2 regions of the Desulfosporosinus burensis genome follow, and region 1 is predicted to be linked to the other one. Evidence: predicted binding sites of a transcription regulator. Region 1 holds the regulator's gene; the other holds the start of a gene.

Region 1 (14,783 bases):
CAGCTGCTTCGAAATGAAACCCGTTATGTTCCAATTCTTTGATTTCGATCATGGCACTCTCAACCCGTGGGTCTTCTTTAGACATGGTGGGTTCAAAGCGACGTAGACGTTCCCATATATTTGCCTTTCCTGCCTGATCAGAAATTAATATTCGTCGTTCATTTCCAACCCCAGCAGGATCCATGTGTTCAAAGGTCCGTTGGTTTTTTAGAATCGCATCTACGTGCATACCTGCTTTATGCGCAAACGCACTGCGGCCCACAAACGGCTGTTTTTCATCAAAAGGGGCATTGGTCAATTCAGCAACGTAGCGAGAAAAGGAGGTGATTTTTAACAATGCCTCCTCAGAAACTACCGAGTAATCCCCAGTGAGCTGTAATAAGGGAATGAGGGTACTTAAATTGGCATTTCCACACCGTTCCCCAAACCCATTCCAAGTCCCCTGAATTTGAGTGACCCCAGATTCCACAGCAATCATTGAATTGGCAACTGCCAGACCTCTATCATTGTGGACATGGATTCCAAGTTCTGGGGGATTAAATTCCTGCATGACAACTCTAACTCCTTTTGCTACTTCAGCCGGCATGCTTCCTCCATTCGTATCACACAAAATAATGGTCTTCGCCCCTCCCTCGAGAGCAGCCGCAATACACTTCAAAGCATAATCCCGATTCTCCTTAAAACCATCAAAAAAATGCTCGGCATCAAAGAAGACTTCCCGTCCTTGTTGAAGCAAGAAAGACACGGACTCTCGTATCAAGCGAAGGTTTTCTTCCAATGTTGCCCGTAAAACATCCCTAACATGCAGATCCCAGGACTTCCCGAAGATCGTAATCGTCTTCGCTCCTGATGCCAAGAGATTTAACAGAATATCGCTTTGCTCCGGAGACTCCTTGACTTTGCAGGTACTGCCAAAAGCAACAATGCGAGTCAAAGGGGAATGCAAGTCGCGAGCTTGTTGGAAAAATTCCTGATCCAATGGGTTAGCACCCGGCCAGCCCGCCTCTACATAGAGACTACCCATTTCCGCAATCTTCTTAACGTAACTTACCTTATCTTGCGTTGAAAAATGGATCCCTTCCCCTTGAGCTCCATCTCGCAACGTTGTATCGTACACAGTGATTTTTTTTCCTTGGTTCTGATTCAATATTCTCCCCCTCTTCTTTCAACACAGCCTATGCCATCCAATAGCAAAAGCTTCCAGCTGAAGTGCGTTTTGTACTAATAAGAGCCTGATGGCGATGTTCCAAGAACTTGCCACGGGCTATTTTCCCACTTAGTGTAGTTGGCACCTACCAACTTGTAGCGCTTTGTCCTGACCCTTCCAGCGGAAATCTAAATACAATTCTTATTGTGCTATTATACGACAGGTTCCTATTACTGTACAACAGGTCAACATTTTTTAACAATAAAACTTACCCGCGTAATGTTCCGAATCAGCGTAAAAAGCCCTATGGCAGTTCCTCCCCAAGAACTGCCACAGGGCTCTTTTTTCCACACGGTGCATGCAAGTCACGAACCGTCCCCAACTTGCTCTCGTCTTGCATTCGTCTTGCACGACTCGCTACCATCGTCCCTGACATGCAGAGGGTCGCAATCACACGGCGCGAAGCCTTTGCATGAGTCGTAGCCAAACTCGGCTTTAAACCCGCTTTCATAGCAGGGCGGAACACAAGGATGTGTTCCGCCGGCCATGCGACAGGGACGTCGCTTTGGCCGGGTACCCTGCCTTCCATCAGGGCTTAAAGCCCTAGTTTGGCACGACGATCGCATGGCTGAGCAAGTGTGACGCGACCCTCCCCAGATGCAAATCAAGAACCGCCCCCAACTTGAATAGCTCGCTACCATCGTCCCTGACGTCCCTGACATGCAGAGGGTCGCGATCACACGGCGCGAACGCCTTTGCGTGAGTCGTAGCCAAACTCGGCTTTAAGCCGCTTTCATAGCAGGGCGGAACACAAGGATGTGTTCCGCCGGCCATGCGACAGGGACGTCGCTTTGGCCGGGTACCCTGCCTTCCATCAGGGCTTAAAGCCCTAGTTTGGCACGACGATCGCATGGCTGAGCAAGTGTGACGCGACCCTCCCCAGAACCGTCCCCAACTTGCGTGCTTAATAGCACTTTTGTCCACAGACATTAAAAGTCAACACTTCGAGGTTTACCGCTAAATCAACGTTCCGGAGCTCAATCTCCGGCGGTACATTCAAAACGACCGGGGCAAAATTCAGGATGGCTTCCACTCCGGCTCTAATCAATTGATCAACAATTTCTTGTGCGACAGCTGCCGGAACAGCTACTATACCGATCTGTGTTTGGTTTAGTTTCACGATATCTTCTAGTTGCTCGATGGGCAGAACTTCCACGTTACCGATCATGGTTCCTACTTTTTTCGGATCCGCGTCAAATATACTGGTAATGACAAAACCTCGTTCTTTAAAACCTTTATAGGAACTTAAAGCCAAGCCTAAGTTTCCTACTCCGACAAGGGTAACGCTCCAATTAACACCTAATCCTAGGATCCTCAGAATATGTTGACGGAGATCTTTGACATTGTACCCGACACCCCTAGTCCCAAACTCCCCAAAGTAGGCCAAGTCCTTTCGCACTTGAGCAGGACTAACGCCAACTCCATCAGCAATTTCTCCCGAGGAGGTGGTGACAATTCCTTTTCGATCAACTTCAGTCAAATGACGCGAGTATACTGAAAGTCGAATAATGGTTGCCTCTGGAATTTTTAGCGTCTTCAATTGGATCCCTCATTTCTTTGCTGGAATTTGCTAGCTAAGATGATATGCTAATTATAGCACTATCGATTAAAAACGCAATTTAATCCTAGCTCTAATTTCCAAAAACTTAAAATATGGAATATGATTTATATTTATTATTTACCAGATAGTAGGTTTATAACCCTCTGTGACTCATAAAATAACGATAATCCTAAAGCTTTTTGCTCTTCTGGAGTCGTTTTTGTGCGTAGTAAATTATAATATTGATGAAGTTCTTCCAAATCTTTAGGAGGATGATTATCTGCTTGGGCATTCCATAATTGATGTTCCTTCGCGAGTGCTTCGGCCATCATGCCCCCCTTGAGTATAATGTTAACGTTTGTTAACATTTCTACTGTTAGCTGTGCACCCTTCCCAGCGACTCGGAAGGATCGTTCAGGAAGGGTAATTTGTTTAGGAACGGTGTAAATTCCTTTTTCTGCCAATAATGTTCGTAACCCTTTTAATTCACTTGTTGAATGCCCCAAGCCAATGCCAACCACCCAAGGATTGGAGCTGATTACTTCGGCTTTAAACCCTAGCATTTTGATTTGCTCTTTACTCATTTGCGCATTGGATTCATTTTGAAAGACGCCAACTTGACAAGTCCAGAACGTCACTTCAGGTAGAACCAGAACGGTATTATTGTCGGGATTAGTGCCTCTTTGACTAGTTTGGGCCCCCCGGCTTTGACCCACTAGCTCTATGTAAATTTTCCCGATTCCCCAAGTCAGTAAACCTAATGCCATCATCCCTAAAATTAAAACAACGACTACTCGAATCTGCTCCATGACTTTCATGTCCATTCCCCTTCCGTGTTGTTCTGGACAAACTTCTCTACACGGAAGATATGTTAAGAATTGCAGAAATAGACCGAGAAGACTATAGTCGAAAGACCTTGATCAGACGACCAAGGTCCAAGGAAATTAGCAGCCATTATACAATGATTTTTGACAAGCCAAAGTAAAAAAGCGCTGCGAGTATAGAAGTTGTAGGAATAGTCACAAGCCAGGCAACAAGCATTTGTTGGGCCACTCCCCAGCGCACTGCGGAAACCCGCTTGGCGCTCCCGACCCCCATGATCGAACCCGAAACGACATGGGTGGTGGAAACGGGGAGATGGAGACCTGGAAGGGCAGTCGCTGTCCAGATTACGAGGGATGAGGTTAAATCTGCGGCAAAACCATTGATGGGCTCCAACTTGAAGATCTTCCCTCCCATGGTGCGGATAATCTTCCACCCCCCCGCAGCGGTTCCAGCAGCCATCGCCACAGCGCAGGCAACTTTTACCCATATTTGCGGTGCAAGATCGGTCTGTGATTGTAAGCCCGCTGCAACAAGAGCCATGGTGATGATCCCCATGGATTTCTGAGCATCATTGGAGCCGTGGTTAAAGGCCAATAAGCCCGCAGAGATGATTTGCATCTTCTTGAACCCATGATTGAGTCGCGACGGCGAAAAATTGCCGAAAGAAAAAGCTAATACCTTCATAATAATAAACCCTAGCGCCATTCCTATAATAGGGGAAAGAATCAGTGCTGCAAGGATCTTACCTAAACCTTGCCAGTGTAAAACGCTAAATCCAACTTTTGCAACAGCTGCTCCAACCATTCCACCAATTAGGGCATGTGAGGAACTACTCGGAATCCCCACGTACCAGGTGAGAATGTTCCAGACGATTGCACTAAGCAAAGCAGCAATTACGACCTCTTGGGTCGCAAATTTCGGCGAAACAATGTCTTTAGCGATCGTTTGGGCAACTCCGGTACTATAGAGAGCACCAAAAAGATTTAAGACGGCTGCCAGAATCACCGCCCGTTTGGGGCTCAAGGCCCGAGTCGAAACACTGGTGGCAATCGCATTAGCCGTATCATGGAAGCCGTTGATGTAATCGAACGCTAAAGCTAAAAACACCACAATGACTAACAGCACACCCAGACTAGTCATATTTCAAGACCACACTTTTAAGCAGATCGGCAATAGCTTCACAATGATCTAAGGTTGATTCTATATGTTCCAAAATCTCTTTCCATTTAATGATTTCTATGGGGTCTTTCTCATGTTCGAACAGTCGGGCCACTTCAGAACGGTAGAGTTTATCTCCTGCACTCTCTAGGTGATAAATCTCTTCTGCCGCCGCCAAGATCATCGATTTCTTGTAATGTAAATTTCCTAAACAAGAAAAAGCTGTCTGAATTTGTTCTGCTGCTAATGTCACTAGATGAACAAGTTCTTGCGCTCCTAGTGAGGGTTTGCTGGTTCGATAAAGAAGCATGCGCTCCACAGTACCTTCCGCATAATCGACGATATCATCAAGGACTTGGGCAAGTTTATAAATGTCTTCACGATCTAAGGGTGTGATAAACGTACAATTTAATCGTTCCAAGATTTGATTCGTTACACTGTCAGCTTCGTTTTCGAACCGATGCATTTGAGCAGCATCTTCAGCAGATACACTGTCTTGCTGCATGATTCCATAGAGTCTTTTAAGTGATTTAGAAATAATCTCGGTACTTTCCGAAAAGAGTTGATAAAATTTGTCTTCTTTTGGTGTTAACTTAAACATACTATATCCCCCAACCCTAAACTTACTCTGATTTTCACGGATCGTAACCTCTCATTGAAACAGATTCAGCAACATTATCTAGTCCACAGAGTATTATATCAAATCTTGGACGAGTTGTGTTATTTTTTTCGTTTCTGTCGATCAATGGAGGAATTACTAATCCTGCTTTAAATCATCGATTAGGGCTTGGCGTGCCTCTGCCAGCATGTAGATTGAACCAGTAACACAGAGCATGTCGTTTTCTCCAAGACGCTTAAGAGCAAAAACCACGGCTTCCTTGGGATTTTCGATACAGGTTACCGGACGACCATGCTGTTCAGCCAATTTTCCAAGAGCCCTCCAGTCCCCTGCTCGCGGTGAATCGGGACGGGTGATAATGATTTCATCCGCCAAAGGCACGAGCATATCCACGACCTTTTCCCGTTCCTTATCCGCCAGCATCCCCAAACAAAGTATGAGCTTGTTACGTTTATAGAGTGGGAGTGCCTGAGCTAATGCCTTAGCTCCATCGACATTATGCGCTCCATCCAATAGGATCTTAGGGTTCAGGGAAAGTAGTTCTAAACGCCCGAACCACTCTACGTCACGCAATCCAGCATAGATCGCTTCTCTAGGTATTCTCACATCATATTGACTTTGCAACACTTCACAGACGGTGATTGCTGTTGCTGCGTTGCGGAGTTGGTGGAGTCCCATTAAATGTAGGCGCAACTTCAAGTAGGTTGAGTGTAAGCCTATGAGGTCAAATTCCTGTTCCAGTTCTCCACTCCATTTGCTTTCCCAGCGGACATCTTCCCCCACTAACCACAAGGGAACACCCATAGCCTTAGCTTGTTCACGCAATACTTCGATCACGTCTAAGTTTTCAGAGGCTGTCACTACCACTGACTGGGGTTTAATAATACCTGCTTTTACCTTGGCGATGGAAACTACATCAGAACCTAAATAGTCCATGTGATCCATTCCAACATTAGTGATGACCGAAACTAGAGGGCTAACCACATTGGTCGAATCGATGGCTCCACCTAACCCCACTTCTATAACAGCATAATCGACGCTTTCCTCCGCGAAATAGAGGAACGCGAGCGCAGTGCTTACCTCAAACTCGGTCGGATGCTCATAACCTTCCGCAACCATAGCTTCTAAATGTGGGCGCACGCGCGTAATCACCTGGATGACCTTTTCTTTGGGGATCATTTGCCCGTTGATGACCATTCGTTCCCGATAATCGTGCATATGAGGCGAGGTAAAGACTCCGACCTTGTACCCCGCTTCCCGTAAGATACGAGCAATCATGACCGTTGTCGAACCCTTGCCGTTCGTACCTCCTACATGGACTACGCGCAGAACTCTTTCCGGATTTCCCAATCGTTTAAGAAGTTCTTGAATACGCCCCAGCCCAAAATTTATTCCGAACGTCGTCAGGTTAGCGAGGTATTGTAAGCTCTCAGAATATTCCTTTTCAAGATCCTTTTCGGACATTCCCTTTCCTCCTGCCGATTTACGTATACATGTTCATGATTCAAAAACCAAGACTCAAGACTTAAAAATCTAGGACAAGATTCAAGAACCAAGGACAAGAATCAGTGTCACAAGCTACAAGTCTAGTGTAGTTCAATTTCAAGGCGGTAAACTGCATGACCATCCTTCAAATACCTTACTTTAACTCTTTTAAGCGTTCTTCTAAAGCCACTTTGCGGGCTAAGAGGCCTTCTAGTCTCTCTCTCTCTTTGGCCACGACTGCTGCAGGTGCTTTGTTGGTGAATCCCGGATTATTTAGTTTTAGGTCTAGACTTTGAATATCTAGGCTGGCTGCAATAATTTCTTTTTCGATCCGAGTTATTTCTTTATCAAAATCCATCAATCCTTTTAAGGGCAGATAAATCTCTACACCCTCAAGAACGGCACTGGCTGCTTGAGCAGGCTTCTCTGCCAACCTTTCAAAGATGTCTACGCTCGCCCCTCCAGCCAATTTCAGGATATCTGGCTTCCCGTTTTCGAGCACCTTACGTTGAACTCCATCTGGGGCAAGGATCAGGATTTCGACCTTTTGTCCAGGTGAAACTTTCATCTCGGCGCGAATATTGCGGATTGCTTTGATGGTATCCATGAGCAGAGTCATATTACTCTCGGCTTCAGCGTCCTTATACTGTGGTACTTGTGGCCAGGACTGCACCATGATGCTACCCTCCCCCTCTTTCGGGAGGTTCTGCCAGATCTCTTCCGTGAGAAACGGCATGTAGGGATGCAACAGCCGCAGGGTTCCTTCGAGGACTTCAAGCAGGACGGATTGGGCAGTATGCCGAGCTACAGCATCTTCTTTGTTGTAAAGGCGTGGCTTAGTCAGCTCAATATACCAATCACAGAACTCACTCCAGATAAACTCAAAGAGTAATCGTCCACCTTCTCCGAGATCAAAGTTTTCTAGAGCTTCTGTCCCCTTCTCTACGATAGAGGCATAGCGGGAGAGGATCCAGCGATCCACTAGCGTTAGTTCTCCACGAGGACCTGGCTCGTAGTCTTCTAAATTCATGATTACATACCTTGAAGCGTTCCAAATCTTATTGGAGAAATTCCGGGTTGCTTCTAGCCGTTCAGGATGAAAACGGAGATCATTGCCTGGGGTATTCCCTGTGATTAACATAAAGCGCAAGGTGTCTGCTCCGTACTGCTCAATCACTTCGATCGGGTCCACACCGTTGCCCAATGATTTACTCATTTTTCGCCCTTGGGCATCCAAGACCAGCCCGTGAATCATGACTTTCGGGAAGGGCACTTCCTTCATAGACTCCAAGGACATAAATATCATGCGGGCAACCCAAAAGAAAATGATATCCCTGCCGGTCACTAAGACGGAGGTCGGGTAAAACTGTTTCAACTCAGCTGTTTTCTCCGGCCAACCCAAGGTGGAAAAAGGCCAAAGACCCGAGGAAAACCAGGTATCTAAAACATCGGGATCTTGCTTCAGGTTCTTTACTCCACAGCTCGGGCAGCTCAACGGATCCTCGCCGGCACAGATCTCCTTACCGCAGGCTTCGCAATACCAAACCGGAATGCGGTGTCCCCACCATAGTTGACGAGAAATACACCAATCCCGGATATTTTCCATCCAACCCAGATAAATCTTGTCAAATCGATCCGGTACAAATTCTAAACGTCCATCCCGAACAACATCTATGGCAGGCTCGGCAAGAGGGGCCATTTTTACGAACCACTGTCGACTCACCATCGGCTCGATCACGCTGGAGCAACGATAGCATTCCCCTACCGCATGGGCATGAGCATCGATTTTGACGAGAGCCCCTGCCGCTTTTAAATCTTCCACGACCGCTTTACGCGCTTCGAAACGATCCATCCCTTGATAGCGACCCGCATTTTCATTCATCTTGGCTTCTTTATCTAAGACCATGATCTGAGGCAATTGATGACGAAGCCCCATTTCAAAGTCATTCGGGTCGTGGGCGGGAGTGATCTTAACAGCACCCGTCCCGAATTCTCGATCGACATAGTCATCCGCTATAATAGGGATTTCCCGATCCATCAGAGGCAGAATCAAGGTTTTGCCTATTAAATGCGCATATCGCTTGTCCTCAGGATGAACCGCCACGGCAGTATCTCCGAGCATAGTTTCCGGTCGAGTCGTTGCCACAACCAGCGCTTCTTGACTGTCTTTGACTGGGTATCTTAGGTGATAAAGATTCCCGTCTCGATCATGGTGCTCTACTTCAATATCCGAAATCGTGGTATGGCATTTCGGACACCAGTTGATAATATAATTTCCGCGATAAATCAGACCTTTTTGATAGAGGTCAACGAAGGCTTCCCGAACTGCCTTAGAACACCCTTCATCCATGGTAAAGCGCTCACGTTCCCAATCACAAGAAGCACCCAGTCTGCGCAACTGCTGAGTAATTCGCCCACCGTATTGCCGTTTCCACTCCCAAACCCGTTCTAAGAACTTCTCTCTCCCCAGTTCCTGTCGACTTGTCCCTTCCTCAGCCAACTGCGCCTCTACTTTAGCTTGAGTCGCAATTCCGGCATGATCCGTTCCAGGTACCCAGAGCGTATTGTAGCCCTGCATCCGCTTAAAGCGCGTTAAGATATCTTGAATTGTACTGTCCATGGCATGCCCAAGATGAAGGGCCCCTGTCACGTTGGGCGGCGGCATCACAATACTAAACGCTGGTTTATCCTTTTGCACCTCTTGATGAAAAAAGCCATTTTCCTCCCAATACTGATACCATTTCCCCTCAACTAAGCTCGAATCGTAAGTTTTAGCCATTTCGATGGTTTCTGTTTTATCCGATATTTCTTCCATTATATTTCGTAACTCCTTCCATCTATAACAAACTATTTAACGGGACTTGTCCATGGATGGACTGATGTCGCGGTGCCATGGATGGCAAGGAGCGACGCACATGCAGAAAGCCCAGAAGTTTTGCGGTTTAGCCTGAGCGACAAGCGAATAGCAATGGATCACGATAGTCTCCAGTACGATAGTCTCCAGTGGAGAGTATCGCCGAAAGCGCATGGCCCTTAACGAATACTATGGCGCTGAAGGATAGAGTATCGCCGAAGCCGCGATCCCAAAAGGAATACCTACCGGCGTAGGATGTGCGAGTGGGCTAAGACACTTCCTCCCAATCAAAAAAAGCCTTTAATCCTGGTAAAGGACGAAAAGCTTCCGTGGTACCACCTTTATTCTGAGCGACACAGGGTCTCCTCAGCACTTATCATGCGCTAACGGGGATTTTCCGTCAGAGAGTACTTTATTCCCCCCTGCCCCTCCTGTACGACCTTAGCGCTCTCCGAAAAGGCCTCCCAGCTTAAGCCTTTCTCTCTGAACGGTTTATCACGCTATTCCTTACATTCTTAGGGTTTATCTCGAAATATTCATTTTTTATATTATACTCGGCATGATAAATATTGTCAAAATCTTAAAGCTTTCGAACTTATTATTTCTTCTCTACATACTCAAATTGGCCTAAGCAGTTCCAATAGCCATATTTTCCCACGCCAGTCCAAAGGCTATACGCTGACACAGCACAACATACATCAAGAGCCCTACCATGGTAACTATGAACTACCATGCCAGTAAGCGAGAGTAGAACGGAAGTCTATGTACCTAAGAACCCGCCGACTTTAGTCACGCGGAGTATCAGTCTTGCCGAGTATCTGCACGTCTTACGCCGGTTACTTTAGCGGTCCATTCATCCACTGCGACAAGATCGTTAGGACCAAGCTCCGACAAAGCAGTTTTCCCTAAGGCGCGTATTCCCTCTTCCATTTCTAAGACCATTGATTTTAAGACATTGGCTACACTTTTACTGGCCAAAGAAATATCCAGTCGTTGTTTATAGGGGGAATCGTAATACACCAATTGGGTTAACGGTTCCCAGGGGAGAATTTTATGGATTTGGTTATGGATTAATCCGAACAGAGGAACAGTTCCTAGATAGATCGCATCTGCCCCCAACGCTATAGCTTTTAAACATTGCCCTGGTGTAGCATATCCTCCCCCGACCACCAAGCTCACTTCTTTACGGGCTCCCTGTTCGCGCAAAAAACGTTCTGCGCGCACTAAGGCTAAGAGACTTGGGATTCCCAAATCATCGCAGATCAGGGGTGTTGCCCCAGACGAACCACCTTGACACCCATCGAGCACAATGACATCAAAGTCAGCCTCCAAACAAACGGCTAAGTCCCGCTCTAAACCGCCTGTGGCCATAATTTTGATAGCAATAGGCTTCCCAGCTGCTTCGGAACGCAAATCCGCAACATACTTTGGCCAATCCCAAGGAGAATTAATTCCTGGGATGACTGCAGTTGACACGACGGATTCCACAGGGGATATGCCCATGAGTTTTTGTGCTTTTCCCTTTATAGAATTAGGTTCATGTGCTCGGGAACCTACACTTGACCCTTGTCCCATCTGTACTTCCAGCATATCCGCAGCAGCAATCCCTTGAGGACTATGCCCCCAAGTGCTCCGACTAATTTGCCAGATGAATTTGTCGGCTTCATCCCGTTCGCTTTGAAGAAAGGGACCCTCACCAGAATTGGTAGCGGTTCCGAGTTGTTTTGCTGCCCTAGCTAAGGCACGTTTAGCTTCTTCGCTCAGCCCGACCCCATACCCCATGCCCGAGATCATTAACGGAATATCGATCTGGAGAGGCTTTTCTGCCTTCGACCCGAGGGTTACCTTCATGTCTATCGGAATGCTGGCATCTTTAGGAAGACGCGCCATTTGAGCAGCGACGAACATTAGGGTATCATAATGGGGCAGTGGTTTTGGGGAGCCTAGAGGGCGATGGATTTGTTTCCCTTCTTCAGCACGTAAACTGATTTCTAGAATAGTTTGGAGTGAAGTACGACGTACAGCACTCCACAATTCCGCCAGGTTTTCATGATACTTATCTTTAAGAAGCCTTTCAATCACTAAACCAAAAAGCCGTTGTACGATTGTTCGGAACAAACGTTTACCGACAAGATAAAATACCAACAAAAGTATGATTCCTGCAATGAGTGTCCCCAAAACAGAAAGCGCAACTATGAGTAGGGCGGTCGTAAACAACAAGATAATCCCCCATCTTCGACTTACGCATTTTTCAATGCACAATCTTAATAGGCGTAGTCTACGCTGCTTAGCCAATAATATACAAAAAAAAGACGTGCTCATTGAAGGTTTTAAAATGAGGTTCCTCTTCTTTATATATTCAAGGATCAAATTAGAGTAAGTTCATCTAACGAAGGTGGTGGTATACTCCATCTCGCGGCGCGATATATTCATCAGTTGCTTTGCGCCTTCGCTATAAGGCTCGCTGGAAACCAATACCGAAAGCTCGATGTTCAACTTCTTAAGTTGAACGAGTTCGCTTGAGGCTAAGATTACTTGGAATGTTTATTACTTATATCTTCCTTTTTTGTTATAAAAAAGCGGAATGCCTTGAAAAGGATTCTTGACAGCACCGAGAAAATTCAGCTAATGGTTACCGATGTAAATGCAGCTGAAGCTGCACTATAAGCACTACGCTAGCCGTGCGCGCAATATGGGGGTACTTGACTTGCTTGCAAGTCAAAGTACCTCCCCTTCTTCCTTTAAAAACATCACTCTTACACACAAAATTTCACCTATATTTCACCTAGGCCTGACCCCATCCCCCCCTCTGTCACACAATTCCACCCTTCAGACGGCGCACATGAAATATGCCGTCCCCCAGACGTTCCATTCCCCGTCTGTTCTCCGTTCTCCGACCCAAGCCAAGGACGCAGTGTGACACGAGGGCGACGTCTTTGCGAAAGCAGAAAAGCAAACTTCCGTGTAAGCGACCCCAGATACGGGGCTGAGCACAGGACGTGCGAAGCCGCCAACTGAGCCAGGGATGGCGAATTTGGCGGGGACCCCGCTCCTCATATAGGAGCTTACACGGTTAGTTTGCTCTGCGTCGCAAGCACCGAGCGCTGTGTCACACAAGTCCTCCCCATTTTCCTCGGAAAACTATCTCTGCCATCGCCTTCCTAGGACGCGGGCGTCGTTCCTCAGCAGCATATCCTAAAGGAGTCATCGCTACTACTCGAACATTTCCAGGAACATTCAAAGCCTCCCTTGCTTTCTCCTCACTAAACAGACCCTGCCAGCAGGTCCCTAACCCTTGATCTGTTGCAGCTAACACCAAATGTTCCATGGCAAGTCCTGCATCTAACATCATAAAGTCCTTGCCTTCCCATACTTCTGATTCACTAGGGACTGCACATAGAACAATGACCATAGGAGCTCCCATCAAAGCCTTCCGTCCAGGATTACTCTCACTCATACATTCAGCTAAAGCCTTACGCCCTGCTGTATCTTCGACCAAAACAAATCGCCAGCACTGTAGATTTTTCCAAGACGGAGCTAACCGGGCTGATTCTAAAATATACTCCAATTTTTCCTGTTCGATGGGTTTATCCAGATAGGTGCGCAAACTCCGCCGAGCTTGAGCTAATTCAAGAAAATTCATTCTCAGTCCTCCAATTTCCTTTGCCTTTTTCGTATTATGTTCTTACTTATTAGTATTATTCTCTCAGCTAGTTCTTTTTCCTGCTTTCGTTAACGTATCACTATGAATAATCCTATTGCTCCCACCACGGTCTCGAATCTCTATTTTTCTCCGAAGTAACTTTTCCCGTAACTACTTTTCTCGCGTTTACCTTTTCCGTACCCGCTTTATCCTTATCCTCTCCCCCTCTCGCCCAATCAGCGAGATCATTATCTAGCGGCTCTGATTCCCAAATCTGCGAAATTCCAGAATTTTTTGGGCTTGAGAATTTTGATTTTTTATTTTTATTCTCCCTGTCCCAAGGCCATTCTATATCTGAACCTTCATCAGGATTCCTCTTAGCCCCTTGATTCTCTGCGAAATCGTCCTTTGATATAGGCTCCGTCTCCCAATCGAACTTACTGCTGAAGTGGTCATCTATACCACAACTCGCATAGGAGGGAGTAAAAAATGTATGACTCTTTCCTGCGTTCCAGGAACTCTCGACTTCCCGCTTCCTGCCTGCTCCGAACGCCCCAGCTACTAAACCAATCAAGGCACCCTCGACCAGAACTTGTATGAAGCCCCACCCCTGAATGGGAAGGAATAGAGCCAGCAATAGAGTCCCCACTGTAACATAGCCAGCTCCAGTGACCCCGCCCATTAACCAGACACCGCTTTCTTTTGCTGTTCTGTACCCCCCCACTAAACAACTTGCCAGAAGCCCAATATCCAATAACCTAGAGGTACTCAGGCCTCCTAGACCTATGGCGCCCCATATAACACCAGCAAAAAGGGTCAAAACTGTAACTAGCAAAGCCGTTGTGATTCCCCTCAAAATAAAAAGACCCATCTCCCGCCCCCCTTTTATATACTTATTATCGATAAGATTTCTACATAGTTATCCTAATACCATTACTACGTCGAACTTGTCCAATATATTCCAACTTTAATCCATTATTACCCATTATCATGTCTTCCCCTTTGCGAATATAGTGTGCTATGTCATATGAAAAAGGAGGAGTCGTGATGGATTATGCACGATATACTGTACATGCAGGGGATACCATTTATAAAATTGCCAAGGCCTACAATGTCGAAATGGCTGAGATAATCCAACTTAATCATTTAAAACATCCTGATCGCATATATGCTGGCCAAGTTTTACTTCTCCCCGTCCAGGAATTCCGTGAACCTGCTACCCCCATGCAGATTCCCGAACCTACCTTTACATACGCCACGTGGCTCTACGAGGCTTATGCTGGTAAGGATTCCGAATTAACCGCGATCACAACCTACCTATATCAAGCCGTGCTTCTGGACCACCCAGATTTCGATGCCTTGTTACGCCCCATTGCTTATGACGAAATGCGACATCTCGAAAAATTAGCTCTTGCCTTACGTCATCTGGGGGTTGACCCGAAATACGGAGCA
Region 2 (14,783 bases), on a different contig from region 1:
CGGGCATGTCAGTTGGAGATCAAAATTGGTATCAAGACGCAGCCCATCATGATCCCAAGAAGTTACCAATCCAATAGGAATTAGGTCATGTAACCCTTTGGTGTATCGAATACCTGTAACATGGGGAGAGACACTGTCCCAGCGAATTGCAATATCCAGCAATTTCCCAACACGATGTCCTTTGGCGTCACGAATTGGTTTATTAAGCAGTTGACTGAAATAAAATTCCCCTAAAACTTTCAGGTCGGCCATTTACTTCCCTCCTTTGAGTGACGGAGTCTGGCGCCAACTGTGAAAGTGACTCCGTCCAGTATTAAATGAAGTATGATTGCACATATGATATGGGCCAGAATCCATATAACCACCTCCTTTAAGTTATCTAAAATATGGGAAATCATAAGTGGATAAAGACCTTTATATCAAATAGAAGGTCTATAAACATACGTTATGGACCTCCCTTACTCGTACTATATGCCTGGTTAATATTACAAATAATTCTGGAATTTACTGGGCATTTTTGATACTATATACATGAGTATGATAATCTCATCACGGACAACCCGTGTTTTTAAAAGTAAATTTCATATTGTTTGGGCGGTTAAATATCAGAGAAAAGTGTTGACAGCCGAAGTGGAGGCGTAGCGTGATCCAAGACGTTGCCCAAGAAAGGGGGTTTCAAGATTGCTTTGAAATATGCAGACGATTGGCTGAATTTCTGAAGAAGCAATTAGGGTTCTTACCTTGAGTGTTAGTCGAAAGGAGGGCATAATGAAGCTGGCAAAATCATGCGTGATTAACCCCGCATCCGATGTAGCACTTGTTCTTGGGCACTTAACCTATGCCGCTTGGAAACTCTGGAATGTGGCTAATTATGAACGTAAAACATGGACTGAAGAATTGGGAGTACCCTACCCTAATTGGTACGAGCAAAAAAAACGGCTCAAAGACCATTTCTGGTACAAAAACCTGCCTTCCCAATCAGCCCAAGAGTTGTTACACACCTTGGACGGAGCCTGGATGTCATTCTATAAACTCAAAGAAACTGGTGGAGTAGAAAACCCGAAACCCCCTAAATTTAAGCAGGAAAACTTTAACATGAAATATCTCAAAGATGGCTTTACGGTGCTTTCCGGAAACCGGGTAAGACTTGCCATCCCTAAACAACTCCGAGGGTATTTAAAAGAAAAATTCGACTTTAAGAACACGTTTCTTTATGTAGATGTTCCGAACCATCTACAACTTGAAGTCGAACACGTTAGAAATTTGGAATTTAAGCCGTTGGCAGGTTAAACATCTTCTTCATGCTATGACTAGGGCAATGATTAATTTGGCTGTTGAGCATGGTGTAGAAACGATCATCTTGGGTGATCTGACTGGAATTCGGAAAGAGAAAAACTTTAGTGCCAAGACAAACCAGAAGTTCCACAAGTGGCCGTTTCGGAAAGTGATGGAGCTTATCGGGTATAAGGCAGCCCTAGGCAGGATCGCTGTGTTAAAAATTACCGAAGAGTATTCGTCGCAAACGTGTTCTGTGTGCAAGCCGATACCGAGCCAAGAGAACGCCCGTAAGTCTAACCGCAAATACCGTGGGCTTTATGTGTGTAAGGATTGCGGCACAGTCATAAATGCCGATGTAAATGGTTCAATTAATATCGCCAAAAAGTATCTGGAAACCCAGAACTCAGAACTAACCCTGAGGGCTGAGCAACCAGTAGTGGTGTTGGGCACGCCAAAGATGTACCGGTTTGACGGATGTTCATTTGTCGCCTAGAATCTTGAAGCTCTCCATTTCAATGGAGAGTAGTTCACCACTGCATAGCGTAGAATTTTCTTAGCCACCCTACCTATCAGAAATTTGAATTAGTACACTTCATTATATGTAAGATGAAGCAAATTCGTCAATATTTTTGCTAATAATTTAAATTTAGGCGAATTCATAATTGTTATATCTGTTTTTCTTTTAATTAATCAAGGTGGCTAAAGGCCAATCAACCGAACGATATTAGGCTTTGCCTTTCTCGTTGTCCTTGTGTTATAATCGTGAATGAATTAGATGACGTGAGTATTGAGAGGAGGGTGTTTGGATGGCAAAACACATTCAGACCATTGTGAAGGCTAATCTGAGTTCTACCGTAAAAACTGGAGGGTGTGGCAAGTGTCAGACCTCTTGCCAATCTGCCTGTAAGACTTCTTGCACGGTTGGTAACCAAGTTTGTGTTAAATAAGGTTAATTCATTGTGTTAAACATAGGATATCAGAACCCACCCCGTAGTTGGGGTTGGGTTCTGTTTCTATTTGCTTGGGAAGAGAAGAAAGAGAGGGTCTGGATCTAGATGCTGAATTTATTAAATCATGAGGGATATTCTCTTAAGAAAAATGTTCATAGTTATTGTCAGGGGGATATTTTTATCGCTCATGACGTCAATTCCGGTTCGTTACATTTGCTTGATGAGGGGACATATCGGGTTCTAAAGGCTATTGAAAGCTTACAAGAGAAGGCTGAACTTATTATTCCTGAGGAGGTTTACCGGGTCCTAGATCAATCAGCAACGTCGCTTCTTACGAAGGAAGAACTCGCTGAGATCTTTGAGGAACTGGAAGAACTCTATAAGGAGGGGAGCCTTTTTTCAAACGAGGTAGAGGGGATCATGCCCAATTACCCTGAGAAGCCGGTCGTCAAAGCAATCTGCCTTCATGTAGCCCATGACTGCAATTTGCGCTGCAAGTATTGTTTTGCGGGAACAGGGGCCTTTGGTGGAAGTAGAACTTTGATGAATCTTGAGACGGGTAAAAAGGGTATTGATTTTGTTATAGAGTCGTCGGGGCATAGGGACCATTGTGAAGTTGATTTCTTTGGAGGAGAACCATTACTAAATTTTGGAGTCGTAAAGGACTTAGTCGAATACGGTAAAAAGGCAGCGGCGGTTCTCCATAAAACTATTAAATTTACCCTGACTACGAACGGAGTATTACTGGATGACAAAGTCCAAAGTTTTCTCGAACAAGAGGAGATCAGTGTGGTCTTGAGTCTTGATGGCCGCCCGGAAGTGCATGATCGGATGCGGCCCAATGCCGGTGGTCAGGGAAGTTACGCAAACGTTACACAACGCATCCAACAGTTTGTAAGCAAGCGGACAGATAGTTCTCCCTATGCGTTAGGAACGTATTATTACGTTCGCGGCACCTATACGCATTTCAATTTGGATTTTGATTGCGATGTTTTACACATGGCGGATATAGGGATTAAACAGATCTCAGTAGAGCCCGTCGTGGCAGGGCCGGAGGATGCTTATGCTTTTCAGGAAGGGGATCTAAATAAAATTCGGGAAGCCTATGATCGCCTTGGTGAAGAATTATTAGTGCGCCGTGCCCAAGACCAAGAATTCAATTTCTTCCATTTCAATATCGCCTTGGACCAGGGGCCTTGCTTGAATAAGCGGCTTTCTGGATGCGGAGCGGGACATGAGTATGTGGCAATTTCCCCGGAGGGAGATCTTTATCCCTGTCACCAGTTTGTGGGACAGGAAGACTATAAACTCGGGTCACTCTATGACGAAAACCCTCATCAACTAAAGGCTGAGGTGGTTAAGAGCTTTCGTTCAGCGCATATCTATTCTAAGCCGTCTTGCCGAGAGTGCTGGGCTCGCTTTACCTGTAGTGGGGGGTGCCATGCAGCGAATGTTTCCTTTACCCAAAGCCTGACAGACGTTTATACTCTGGGCTGTGAGCTTCAGAAAAAGCGTTTAGAAGTGGCGCTTTATGTAAAAATTAAAGAATCTCAACAAAACAGAAGGCTATCTCCTGTTCCGGATGTCCGCTGTTAGGTAGTTTGGAGACTAAAGGTTGGATGGTTTGAGAAGACATGTTACAATACTATTTATAAGTAGATGACCAAGGAGGCGAATTGCTTGAAGAAGAAATCACAACGTATTTTTGCAGGAATTCTTGCTGTTCTCATTAGTATTGCAATGGTTGGTTCGGGACTGCTTGTGTTCTTCTTTACTGGAGATGAGCAACCTTACGGCTCGAATGCATCTCCACTGGCTGCCAATACTAAGGCAGGATACCAAGCCCAGAAGTTGCGTATCGATGCGATGGTTGAGCAGGCCAAGAAAGACCCTGAGAATGAACTCCTGCAAACCTCGCTTGGAAATGAGTATTATAACGCAGGGGTCGCTGCTCAAGAGGTCGCCCCCACTGAAGTACAAGAGAACTTTAAACATGCAGTCGAGGTTTACCAGAATGTTTTAAAAACAAAAAAAGATGTCAATATCATGGTTGATATGGCGACATCCGCTTTTTATAGCGAAGATTATGAACTCGCGGAAAAAAGTTACCAAGAGGCGTTAAAGCTAGACCCTAATTTTCTGTTTGGCCTGATCAACTATGGTATTTTTCTATCTCAAGCAAAGCAAGATTGGGCAGGGGCCGTTAATCAGTGGCAGAAAGCTCTTCCTTTAGCTCAGAAGAGTTCGGACAAAGAGCAGATCCAAGCCATGATCAATCAGGCGCAAAGCCAACTGAAAGCTTCAGGGAACCAGGGGCTCTCCAACCCAAACCTGCCATAAATTCTCCAGCGTGCTTCTCAAGGAGGGTTTGAAATTTGTTAACAAGATGTTCACAAAAGCTTTACGCCCTCTTTGCTTTCTTTTGCTATAATTTCTTTATCATGAACGGAGGAACGGTCATTGCATTTTACAACCTTGGCGAGTGGAAGTTCCGGAAACGCAATTCTTGTCGGAGAGAATCATCGACATTTGCTGGTGGATTGTGGGATCAGTGGGAAGAGTTTGTTACATAATCTGTCCGAGTTAAACATAGCGGATTCTGAAATTGAAGGGATTGTGGTTACCCATGAACATGTAGACCATATCCGAGGAGTGGGAGTGATTGCCCGCAAACTAAAGATTCCTATCTATGCTACGAATGGTCTCTGGGAGGTCATGGGCCCTTGCTTGGGAAAGCTTGCTGAAGACCAGCGTATCAAAGTTCGAGATTCTTTTTCCTGTGCGGGACTTGAGGTCTTGCTTTATCCCACATCTCACGATAGTCGGGAAAGTTACGGATTGAAGATATTACGTCCCAAACAAAAGGAAAAAAGACATATGGCAGTTGGAATCGCTACAGACAGTGGACTAATTACTGAAGATATGCATCGTCATTTGAAAGGGTGCGATGCCTTAGTTGTCGAGGCGAACTATGATGAAGAACGGTTAAAGTATGGTCCTTATCCGGCATACCTCAAGAGACGGATCAGCGGGAAATATGGACATCTAGAAAATAAGCAATTAGCGGCAGGTCTCTTAGAGTGGGTTGCAGAGAATACCCAACGGGTTGTGTTAGCCCATCTGAGTGCAGAAAATAATACTCCGGAGATTGCCTTGACCACGGTAAAGCGTATCCTGCGAGACATGAATATCTCGAAAAAGTTCCCAGATCTAGAGATTCAGGTTGCTCCACGGTATACGCCGCATGAACTCATTCGATTAATGGAATAATAGCAATGGGAGGTAGTCATGAGCTATTACAATGACCAAAACAAAAATTCAGGGCGTAGACTCCACTTTTTTTCAACGTTTGCAATTGCATTAATTAGCGCCATCCTAGGCGGGGTCATGGCAGTGGCGTTGGTTCCGTCGATCTATGGAAATAAGCAACAAACACCCTCAACCCAAGTGGTTCTAAATGGTGGAGCAACGACTCCGACCATCGTCACCGATGGAACGACAAATTTTCCGGTCGCTCAGATTGCCAAAGCCACGGGACCAGCGGTTGTCGGAATTGCTAACTTTCGATCGACAGGAGCTTTGTTCGGCGGGGGCGGTCTAACTGAGGTAGGAAGTGGCTCAGGCTTTATTGTTGATGCAGAACATGGCTACATTGTAACGAACAATCATGTCATTGCAGGAGCGGAAAAACTTGTGGTCAGTTTGGCAGATGGACGTAATCTCGATGCCAAACTAGTGGGTGGAGATGAGCGTACAGATCTAGCTGTGGTTCAAATTTCGAATACGAAAGACTTAATTGCTACACAATTGGGGGATTCCTCAAAGCTTCAAGTCGGTGAACCAGTCGTGGCAATTGGAAATCCCGGAGGACAGGAATTTGCCCGTTCTGTGACTACGGGGGTTGTTTCGGCGACCAATAGAATCTTGAATATTCCTGGGGAAGCAAGTTTCAACCTTATCCAAACAGACGCTGCCATCAATCCAGGAAATAGCGGCGGGCCTCTTGTCAATTATCAAGGTATGGTTATTGGAATCAATTCCGCTAAGAATCAGGAACCGGGGTTTGAAGGTATGGGTTTTGCTATCCCGATATCTGATGCGTTGCCGACGATTAAACAACTGATAGAAAAAGGGTATGCCAGTCATCCAGGACTTAATGTTCAGATAGATCCTCGCTATACTGCTGAATATGCCAGTCAACGTGGTTGGCCGGCAGGGGCTTATGTATCCAGAGTAACGGCCGACGGGCCGGCTGAACGTGCGGGAATTCGAGCCGGTGACGTTTTAACGAAGATCAATGATAAGGCTATCAAGAGTTCATTGGAATTAACTCATCAGTTGTTCAAGTATAAACCGGGTGACACGGTTAAGGTTACAGTGTTCCGGGATAATAAGACTGTGGACGTTTCAGTGACCCTGGTGGAAATCAAGTCGCAATAAGTTCTCATCCAAATATAGCTAAAAGCCTGTCACTTAAGTTGTTAAGCAACCTAAGGACAGGCTTTTTTAAATATTTGAAAATTCATAATTGACTAACTATTTATTTTGGGCTTAAAATATAACTGCAGGAATATTTGGGAAATTATTCAATAACAATATTTCAGGACTAACGTTTGTTGAATAATTAAAAAGGGGAAAAAAAGAAGTGTTAAATTCTTACTTAAATATTATTGAAAATAGGTTATCTGAATATTTTAGTATTAAAAAGCATATCAACCTACATAGTCAAGTGATCGATCTGTTCGCAACTCTAGAAATTCACAATGAAAAATATTTTGTCTCTAAAAGCATCAAGCTTTGGCGGGCAGAAAATTATGAGTATGTTTTTTTAAAATCATTCAACGATCTCACTGAACAAACTTTGCAAGAATTTATTAAGTACTTACAAACTTCAATTACATATTTTGTGAAACCACATTCTGATCATATGGAAAGTTTAATAACAGGGGTAATAATTGTCGACCAAGAACCAGATTCTCAGCTCCAAGCTCAAATTAGTTCTTTTCGTTACCGTAAGAACTTCAAGTTGACTTTGGAAGGTTGGGCTGAGATCCGACTAATCCTGGTAATCCCCTCTTCTAATATAGTCATTACCAATAAAAGAGGCAAGGAGGTGAAGAAGTTTTATACTCCGGTCTTCAAGCAAACACAATTAGACAGGGGATTTAACAAACTCAAAAGAATCATTGCTTTTAAAAAAGTGTAAGGAGGTTTTTTGTGAACTCATTAGTATTAATTGTAATTGCTATTATTGCCTTTATAGTCGCTTATTTGACGTATGGTAAATGGTTAGCAGACAAATTTGGCTTGGATCCTGCGAGACCTACTCCAGCCCATACCATGGAAGATGGTGTAGACTATGTCCCGGCAAAAGCGCCGGTTTTATTAGGTCACCATTTCGCTTCGATCGCCGGAGCAGCTCCGATCGTCGGGCCGATTACAGCTGCAACCTTTGGTTGGATTCCAGCTTATCTCTGGATCGTTTTTGGTGGTATCTTTTTTGGTGCTGTGCACGACTTCGGTTCGATCGTAGCTTCAGTTAGGCATAAAGGTAAATCCATAGGCATGGTTATTAACGATACTATGGGTAAGACCGGTAAGCTGTTGTTTAACGTCTTTGCTTGGTTAACCCTTATTTTGGTCATAGCCGTTTTTGCTATTATCATTGCCAAAACTTTTGTGGCCACCCCTCAAGCTGGAACCGCTTCTGTTCTCTTCATGGTCGTTGCCCTATTTTTCGGTTATGGTGTTTATCGTAAAAACTTACCTATGTTTGTTACAACAATAATCGGCGTTGCTCTGCTTTTTGTATGTATTTGGTTGGGAATGATGTACCCTCTTAAACTCTCCTTTAATACTTGGATTACCTTGGAAATGATTTATGTCTTCATCGCTTCCGTTATTCCCGTTTGGGTTTTGCTCCAACCACGTGACTATTTAAACTCTTTTTTACTTTATGCCCTTATTGCCGGATCAGTCATTGGTCTTTTCCTGTACCACCCGACAATTCAGATGACAGCTTATGCAGGTTTTAAAGTCGGATCCAATTATTTATTTCCTGTATTATTTGTCACAATCGCTTGTGGAGCTTTGTCAGGATTTCACTCTTTAGTAGGTTCTGGCACAACTGCTAAACAATTGGACAAAGAAACTGATGCCCGGATCATTGGTTTCGGCGGTATGTTAATTGAATCATTGCTGGCCGTAGTAGCATTAATAACTGCCGTAATGTTGGCCCCGAATGTTTATAAGGAAATTATGACTAATGGTGGCGGAGCTGTTCCTGTCTTTGCTAACGGTACAGCTACTTTCTTGGCCACACTGGGGATTCCTCTGGCTACCGGCAAGGTTTTCGCATCGTTAGTAGTTTCTGCTTTCGCTCTTACCTCATTGGATACAGCCACCCGCTTAGGACGCTATATTTTCCAGGAACTCTTTGAAATGGCCAGCAGTAAAGACCCTCAAGGCGAAACTAAATCTTCCGTAAATAGTTATGTTGCTACGATAATTACCATAATCCCGGGTGCTTATCTTGCTTATAGTGGTCAAGGAATGACTATTTGGCCAATTTTCGGCGCAGCTAACCAATTGCTTGCTGCTTTGGCTCTACTCGCAGTGTCTGTCTGGCTAGTTAAAAGCGGCAAGAGCAGCTTATTTACCCAAATTCCCATGTACTTTATCTTTTCAGTTACTCTTACTGCCTTAGCGCTATTCAGCATTAATAATTTTAAAGCAGGGCATGCTTCACTCGCTATTTTGGCAGTTATTCTCTTTATTTTAGCCATTGTCTTAGTGGCTTTCGCCGTCCAATCCCTGAAGAAATCGAATAATCCTTCTCAGGCCAATGCCAAAGCATAAGGTAATACTGGTGAAAATTAATAGACTTCCTCCTACTTTTAGTGGGAGGATTTTTTTTATACTATCAGACCCCCATGCCGCTTCGCTGCACCACTGATGAATTTCTCGAATGATTCGTATCAATGGAGTCTAAGAAAAAGGCTTATGCAGATTAGTATTTTTAAAGGGTAAAGTTGAACTCTCGACATGAATGCAGTATTATTTAGAGCAAGGGTAAAATTGGCAGAAGCAGGATCATTTAGAGAGAAAGGTTGATAACGAATGGAACACAAATCCTCCTCGAATTTTCTTAAGAATATAATTAACGAGGACTTAAAATTAGGTAAGGTCGATCACATTATCACACGGTTCCCACCGGAGCCCAATGGTTATTTACATATTGGACACGCTAAATCCATCATTTTGAACTTTGAATTGGCGGATGAATTTAAGGGTAAGACCCATCTGCGCTTTGATGACACGAATCCGACCAAAGAGGACACGGAATATGTGGAATCCATCAAGGAAGACGTATTGTGGCTAGGATATGAATGGGACAACTTGTTTTTTGCCTCAGATTACTTTGAGGAAATGTACAGCCGAGCAGTGTTACTGATTAAAAAGGGTAAAGCGTATGCCTGTGATTCCACGGCAGAGGAAATACGGAAAATGCGCGGATCTTTAACGGAAGCAGGACAATCAAGTCCTTACCGCGATCGGTCAGTTGAAGAGAATCTGGCGTTATTTGAGCGCATGCGTCAAGGGGAATTCAAAGACGGACAAAAGGTCTTACGCGCTAAGATAGATATGGCTTCACCCAACATTAATATGCGGGATCCTGTCCTTTACAGGATTGCTCATGCGACCCATCATAATACCGGAGACAAGTGGTGTATCTACCCGATGTATGATTTTGCCCATCCGTTGGAAGATGCTATCGAAGGGGTCACACACTCATTTTGCACGTTGGAATTCGAGGACCATCGCCCTTTGTATGATTGGGTCATTCGGGAATGTGAGATGGAGAAGGTTCCTCACCAATATGAGTTTGCTCGTTTAAATATCACGAATACGGTTATGAGTAAGCGGAAGCTCAAGCAACTAGTTGATGAGCAGGTCGTGGATGGGTGGGATGATCCGCGGATGCCTACCATCTCAGGACTCCGGCGCAGAGGGTATACTGCAGAGGCGATGCGCAACTTCGCGCGGGAAATCGGGGTGGCTAAAGCAGATAGTGTTGTAGACAGCAAAATGCTCGAACATTTTATTCGCGAAGACTTGAAACTAAAGGCTCCAAGAACAATGGCTGTACTCGAGCCGCTAAAGGTGGTCATTACGAATTACCCAGAAGACCAGGTGGAAATGTTAGAGGCTGAAAACAACCCGGAAAATCCAGAAATGGGTACCAGGCAAATTCCCTTTTCACGCGAAGTATATATTGAGCAAGACGATTTTATGGAGAATCCTCCAGCTAAGTATCACAGGCTTTTCCCTGGAAACGAAGTTCGCCTGAAAAATGCCTATTTCATAAAATGTAATGCAGTTGTAAAAGATGAGTTCGGGAAGGTCATTGAACTTCACTGTACCTATGATCCTGAAACTAAGAGCGGGTCAGGCTTTACTGGAAGAAAAGTCAAAGGGACGATTCACTGGGTGGAAGCCTCCCAAGCTGTGCCTACTAAATTCCGTTTATACGAACCTTTGATTTTAGATCAAGACGAGGAAGATGAAACCTCGTTTATGGATCACATTAATCCTAATTCTTTAGAGATCGTTCATGGATTCGTTGAGCCGAATATCAAAGGCTCAAAGCCCCAGGAAAAATTTCAATTCTTCAGACATGGCTATTTTAACGTCGATCCTTTGAATTCAACTCAAGAGCAGCTGGTCTTTAACAGGATTGTGTCTTTGAAGAGTTCCTTTGAATTACTGAAATAAAATGCTTTACAAAAATACCCTAGCCTCAATGAAGCTAGGGTATTCTATTTTTTACTAAATATGCAGTCAAGTGCAAGTCAATGCAAGTCAAGAACCGTCCCCAACTTGCACTAAATTATTCTTTAAATGAACTAAAAAATCCTGAACATTGGTTACTAACGTAGTCACTTCTAATGATCCCCGGAGTGCTCTGGTGCCACCCCGTCGATTTCTACTGTAACAATGCGAGCATCCGGTGCGGATAGAAAAGGCTCTTGGTCAAAATCAGGTTGCTTATAGTTCGGCATTTGGAAGTTCATCCGTCGTCCTCCTTATAAAGTTTCGCTTATTTTGCCCAAATATGAAAAATAAAGTAAAACTATTTCAAGGTAGAGTAGAGTCTATCCTTCGCCGCGAAGTGTTCCTATTGGGATAGGCGGCTTCGGCGATACTCATCCTACGCCGGTAGGTATCCTTTTGGGATCGCGGCTTCGGCGAAACCCTCCACCGGAGGCTTTCGTATCTAAAGTAGTCTCGATGTTCAGCTTTAGCTGAACGAGTTCACTTTGCTTAAAGGTCAAAAAAAGTAGAGGCGGGATTCCCAGCCTCTACTTGTAAAGTATCTTTAAATCAAAACAGCGCCCTTATTTGCGGAAGTCACTAACTTGGCATACCTCGCCAGATAACCAGATTTGACCTTGGGTTCGGGTCTTACCCAAGCCTGACGGCGTTTTTCCAGCTCTTCGTCCGAAACAAGTAACTGAAGAGAACGGTTGGGGATGTTAATAGAGATGAGGTCACCAGGCTCTACGAGGGCGATAGGGCCACCTTCCATAGCTTCAGGAGAGATATGCCCGATACATGCTCCTCGAGTCGCGCCACTGAAACGACCATCTGTGAGCAAAGCAACTTTTAAGCCCATGCCTGTAATGATGGCGGTCGGATTGAGCATCTCTTTCATACCTGGCCCACCTTTAGGGCCTTCATAGCGGATCACCAAGACTTCCCCGTCATGAACCTGTTTGTTTAATAGAGCTTCGAGTACCTCTTCTTCAGAGTTAAACACGAGAGCTGGGCCTTCAAACACGAGCATATCACTTTCTACGGCACTTTCTTTAACGATCGCCGTATCCGGTGCTAGATTTCCGGTTAGAACAGCAATGCCTCCAGTCTGACGATAAGGGTTATCAATCGAATGAATGACATCTGGGCGAGTCGTCTGGGCATTTTCCAAACGATCTCTGAGCGGACCAGAAACTGTTAGCACTTCGGTATGCAGGATACCGGCCTTGTCAAGTTCTTTCATAACGGCACTAATCCCGCCGGCTTCATTAAGATCCTGAAGATGGTGTGTGCCTCCAGGGCTTAATTTGGTGATATAGGGAGTCTTAGCACTGATGGTATCAAAGAGGCTGAGTGGGAGTTCCAGGCCGGCAGCGTGAGCAATCGCTGTGAGATGTAACACCGTGTTGGAAGAGCCACCGATCCCCATATCAAGGGTTATGGCGTTTTCAAAGACTTTTTGGGTCAAGATGTCCCGAGGTTTAATATCTCTTTTCACGAGGTCGACGATTAATGATCCAGAGCGTTTAGCTAACATTTTCCGCGCGCCAGAGTTAGCTGCTGGAATGGTTCCATTGCCAGGTAAGGCGAGACCAAGAACCTCAGTTAAGCAGTTCATAGTATTGGCGGTAAATAGGCCAGCACAGGAGCCATAGCCTGGGCAGGCCGATTGTTCCATGACGTCGAGTTCTTGTGCACTGATCTTGCCACTCTCGTAAAGACCAGCCGCTTCAAACATCTGACTAACACTGATTTCCTTTCCTTGATATCGTCCGGCAAGCATAGGACCGCCACTGACGACAATACAGGGAATATTGAGACGAGCAGCAGCCATGAGCATGCCAGGGACAATTTTATCACAGTTGGGAATTAGGACCAGTCCATCTAAGGCATGTGCTTGAGCAACGGCTTCGATCGAATCTGCAATAAGTTCGCGACTAGGCAAAGAAAAATTCATACCTTTATGCCCCATAGCGATACCGTCACATATTCCAATAGCGGGAACTTCCATGGGAGTCCCGCCCCCAGCTGATACTCCCAGTTTGGCGGATTGGGCTAAATCCTTAAGATGCCCGTGACCAGGGATGATTTCGTTAAAGCCATTGACAATTCCAATCAGGGGCTTCTCCAGATCTTCAGGGGTATAGCCCATAGCATATAACAGGGCACGATGAGCTGCTTTCGTTGAACCCTTTTTGACGATATCACTGCGCAATATAATTCCTCCCCTTTATCCGGCGCTTAAAAGCAATGAGTTAGAAGCTACTCTGACTCAATTTCTATTTTAAATAACAAGCGTCCGAGTTTTATCATTATTATAGTACATAGCGCAGGGCTGTCAAGCCGCTAAAAGAATGATGAAACATGGATCTTAAGGTATATTATGGAACATATCCATAATATGGAGATGATATAAGAGATAGTGTGGGATATAGTTATATTTATAGTAATGTTCTGCGGGATGCAAGTCTCAGACATAGTGCAACCCCTTTTGTATTTGGTAATATGTGTAATCGATTACATATATTAAGCATATACACTTGTGCATGTTTTGCCGATAATTAAGTAGCTAGCACCTATAAGGTCGTTCTAGAAATAATTGTATCCCTATCTGTAGATAGGGATGAAAAATCAATTGGAAGAAAGGAAGAAGGAAAGATTGAAAAACAAAATAGTTCTTGTACTTTTTTTGGCTTTTATGACACTTTTCGTTGCTACTTCTGCTCAAGCATCGCTGGGGGATGTTCTGCTGAAGTTAGGGTCTAGCGGACCGGATGTTGTAGAGTTACAGACGAAACTTAATTACGTGGGTTTTAATGTCGGCAAAGCGGATGGTATTTTTGGTAATATGACCCAACAGGGAGTTATGACATTTCAAAAGGATAATGGTTTGACTGTGGATGGGCTTGTTGGACCCATGACTGCAAAGTCGCTTAATACAGTTTTTTTAGAAAAGCAGCGTCAGAAAAAAATCTCAGATATCCTTAGCACTTCGAAACAATATCTTGGTGTAAAGTATCAATGGGGAGGATCGACCCCTCAAACTGGTTTTGACTGCTCTGGATTTGTTTCCTATGTATTTAGTCAGAATGGAATTACTTTGCCGAGGATTTCGCGTGATCAATACACAGTAGGGTCTGGGGTGGCTTTTGAAAATCTCCAACCGGGCGATTTAGTGTTTTTCTCATTTGCTGGGAACGGTGTCGTCGATCATGACGGAATATATCTTGGTGGTGGACAATTTATCAATGCTTCGTCGTCTAAAGGGGTTACGGTCTATGCGATCGGACCTTACTGGAAATCCGTTTATGTTGGAGCGAGACGCGTATTATAAGTCGAGGAGTATTTATTAGAACGAAATAAAGAAAATCTTAGGGATTAGTCTTTGGGGAATTTTATCCGTCCTCAGACTAATCCCTTTTTTATTTAGCAAATTTATCTCTAGATAACTCGACTAGAAATTTCACCTAATTGTGCCATAGTCACTGCAATCAAATCGGTAGGGCACAGAAAGAGCTGGAGTCCACGTAATCCGGCACTGAGGGAGATTCTTTCATGCTTAGTGATGTCAGAGTCTATAAAGACAGGATAGTGTTTCTTCATTCCAATGGGGGAAACTCCACCTCGTATATACCCAGTCAGCGGTTGGACCTCTTTAAGGGAGACAACTTCAACTTTCTTATTTCTGCTAAGTATGGCTAGGGCTTTGAGTTGGAGTTCATGGTCTCCTGGGATACA

Evidence for each region. Region 1 encodes Rex, which represses fermentation and respiration genes when NADH is low (regulators of the CRP and FNR family bind a similar motif). Its sites were predicted from a motif close to ATTGTTAANNNNTTAACAAT; they were not measured.
Region 2: the regulator Rex is predicted to act here: its motif matches at 6,731-6,750, upstream of ACYQ3Q_RS10890 (DUF8052 family protein).

Annotation. Positions count from the first base shown of each region.
Region 1 is NZ_BAAHYN010000014.1:80,771-95,553, reverse strand. It holds gene cimA (citramalate synthase) at 1-1,147, opposite strand, end outside; gene ACYQ3Q_RS22400 (hypothetical protein) at 1,452-1,658, opposite strand; gene ACYQ3Q_RS22395 (hypothetical protein) at 1,751-2,059, opposite strand; gene ACYQ3Q_RS22390 (redox-sensing transcriptional repressor Rex) at 2,112-2,747, opposite strand; gene ACYQ3Q_RS22385 (SPOR domain-containing protein) at 2,882-3,565, opposite strand; gene ACYQ3Q_RS22380 (inorganic phosphate transporter) at 3,702-4,712, opposite strand; gene ACYQ3Q_RS22375 (DUF47 domain-containing protein) at 4,705-5,331, opposite strand; gene ACYQ3Q_RS22370 (bifunctional folylpolyglutamate synthase/dihydrofolate synthase) at 5,488-6,813, opposite strand; gene ACYQ3Q_RS22365 (valine--tRNA ligase) at 6,989-9,649, opposite strand; T-box leader at 9,998-10,214, opposite strand; gene ACYQ3Q_RS22360 (FMN-binding glutamate synthase family protein) at 10,490-11,884, opposite strand; gene ACYQ3Q_RS22355 (hypothetical protein) at 12,518-12,805, opposite strand; gene ACYQ3Q_RS22350 (nitroreductase family protein) at 12,798-13,331, opposite strand; gene ACYQ3Q_RS22345 (hypothetical protein) at 13,444-14,202, opposite strand; gene ACYQ3Q_RS22340 (LysM peptidoglycan-binding domain-containing protein) at 14,379-14,783, shown strand, end outside.
Region 2 is NZ_BAAHYN010000005.1:296,456-311,238, reverse strand. It holds gene ACYQ3Q_RS10930 (magnesium transporter) at 1-252, opposite strand, end outside; gene ACYQ3Q_RS10925 (hypothetical protein) at 769-1,290, shown strand; gene ACYQ3Q_RS10920 (RNA-guided endonuclease TnpB family protein) at 1,241-1,771, shown strand; gene scfA (six-cysteine ranthipeptide SCIFF) at 2,085-2,225, shown strand; gene scfB (thioether cross-link-forming SCIFF peptide maturase) at 2,334-3,824, shown strand; gene ACYQ3Q_RS10905 (tetratricopeptide repeat protein) at 3,909-4,568, shown strand; gene ACYQ3Q_RS10900 (MBL fold metallo-hydrolase) at 4,689-5,498, shown strand; gene ACYQ3Q_RS10895 (S1C family serine protease) at 5,517-6,668, shown strand; gene ACYQ3Q_RS10890 (DUF8052 family protein) at 6,874-7,434, shown strand; gene ACYQ3Q_RS10885 (carbon starvation CstA family protein) at 7,446-9,086, shown strand; gene ACYQ3Q_RS10880 (glutamine--tRNA ligase/YqeY domain fusion protein) at 9,348-11,003, shown strand; gene ACYQ3Q_RS10875 (hypothetical protein) at 11,174-11,302, opposite strand; gene ilvD (dihydroxy-acid dehydratase) at 11,608-13,260, opposite strand; gene ACYQ3Q_RS10865 (C40 family peptidase) at 13,705-14,379, shown strand; gene ybaK (Cys-tRNA(Pro) deacylase) at 14,487-14,783, opposite strand, start outside.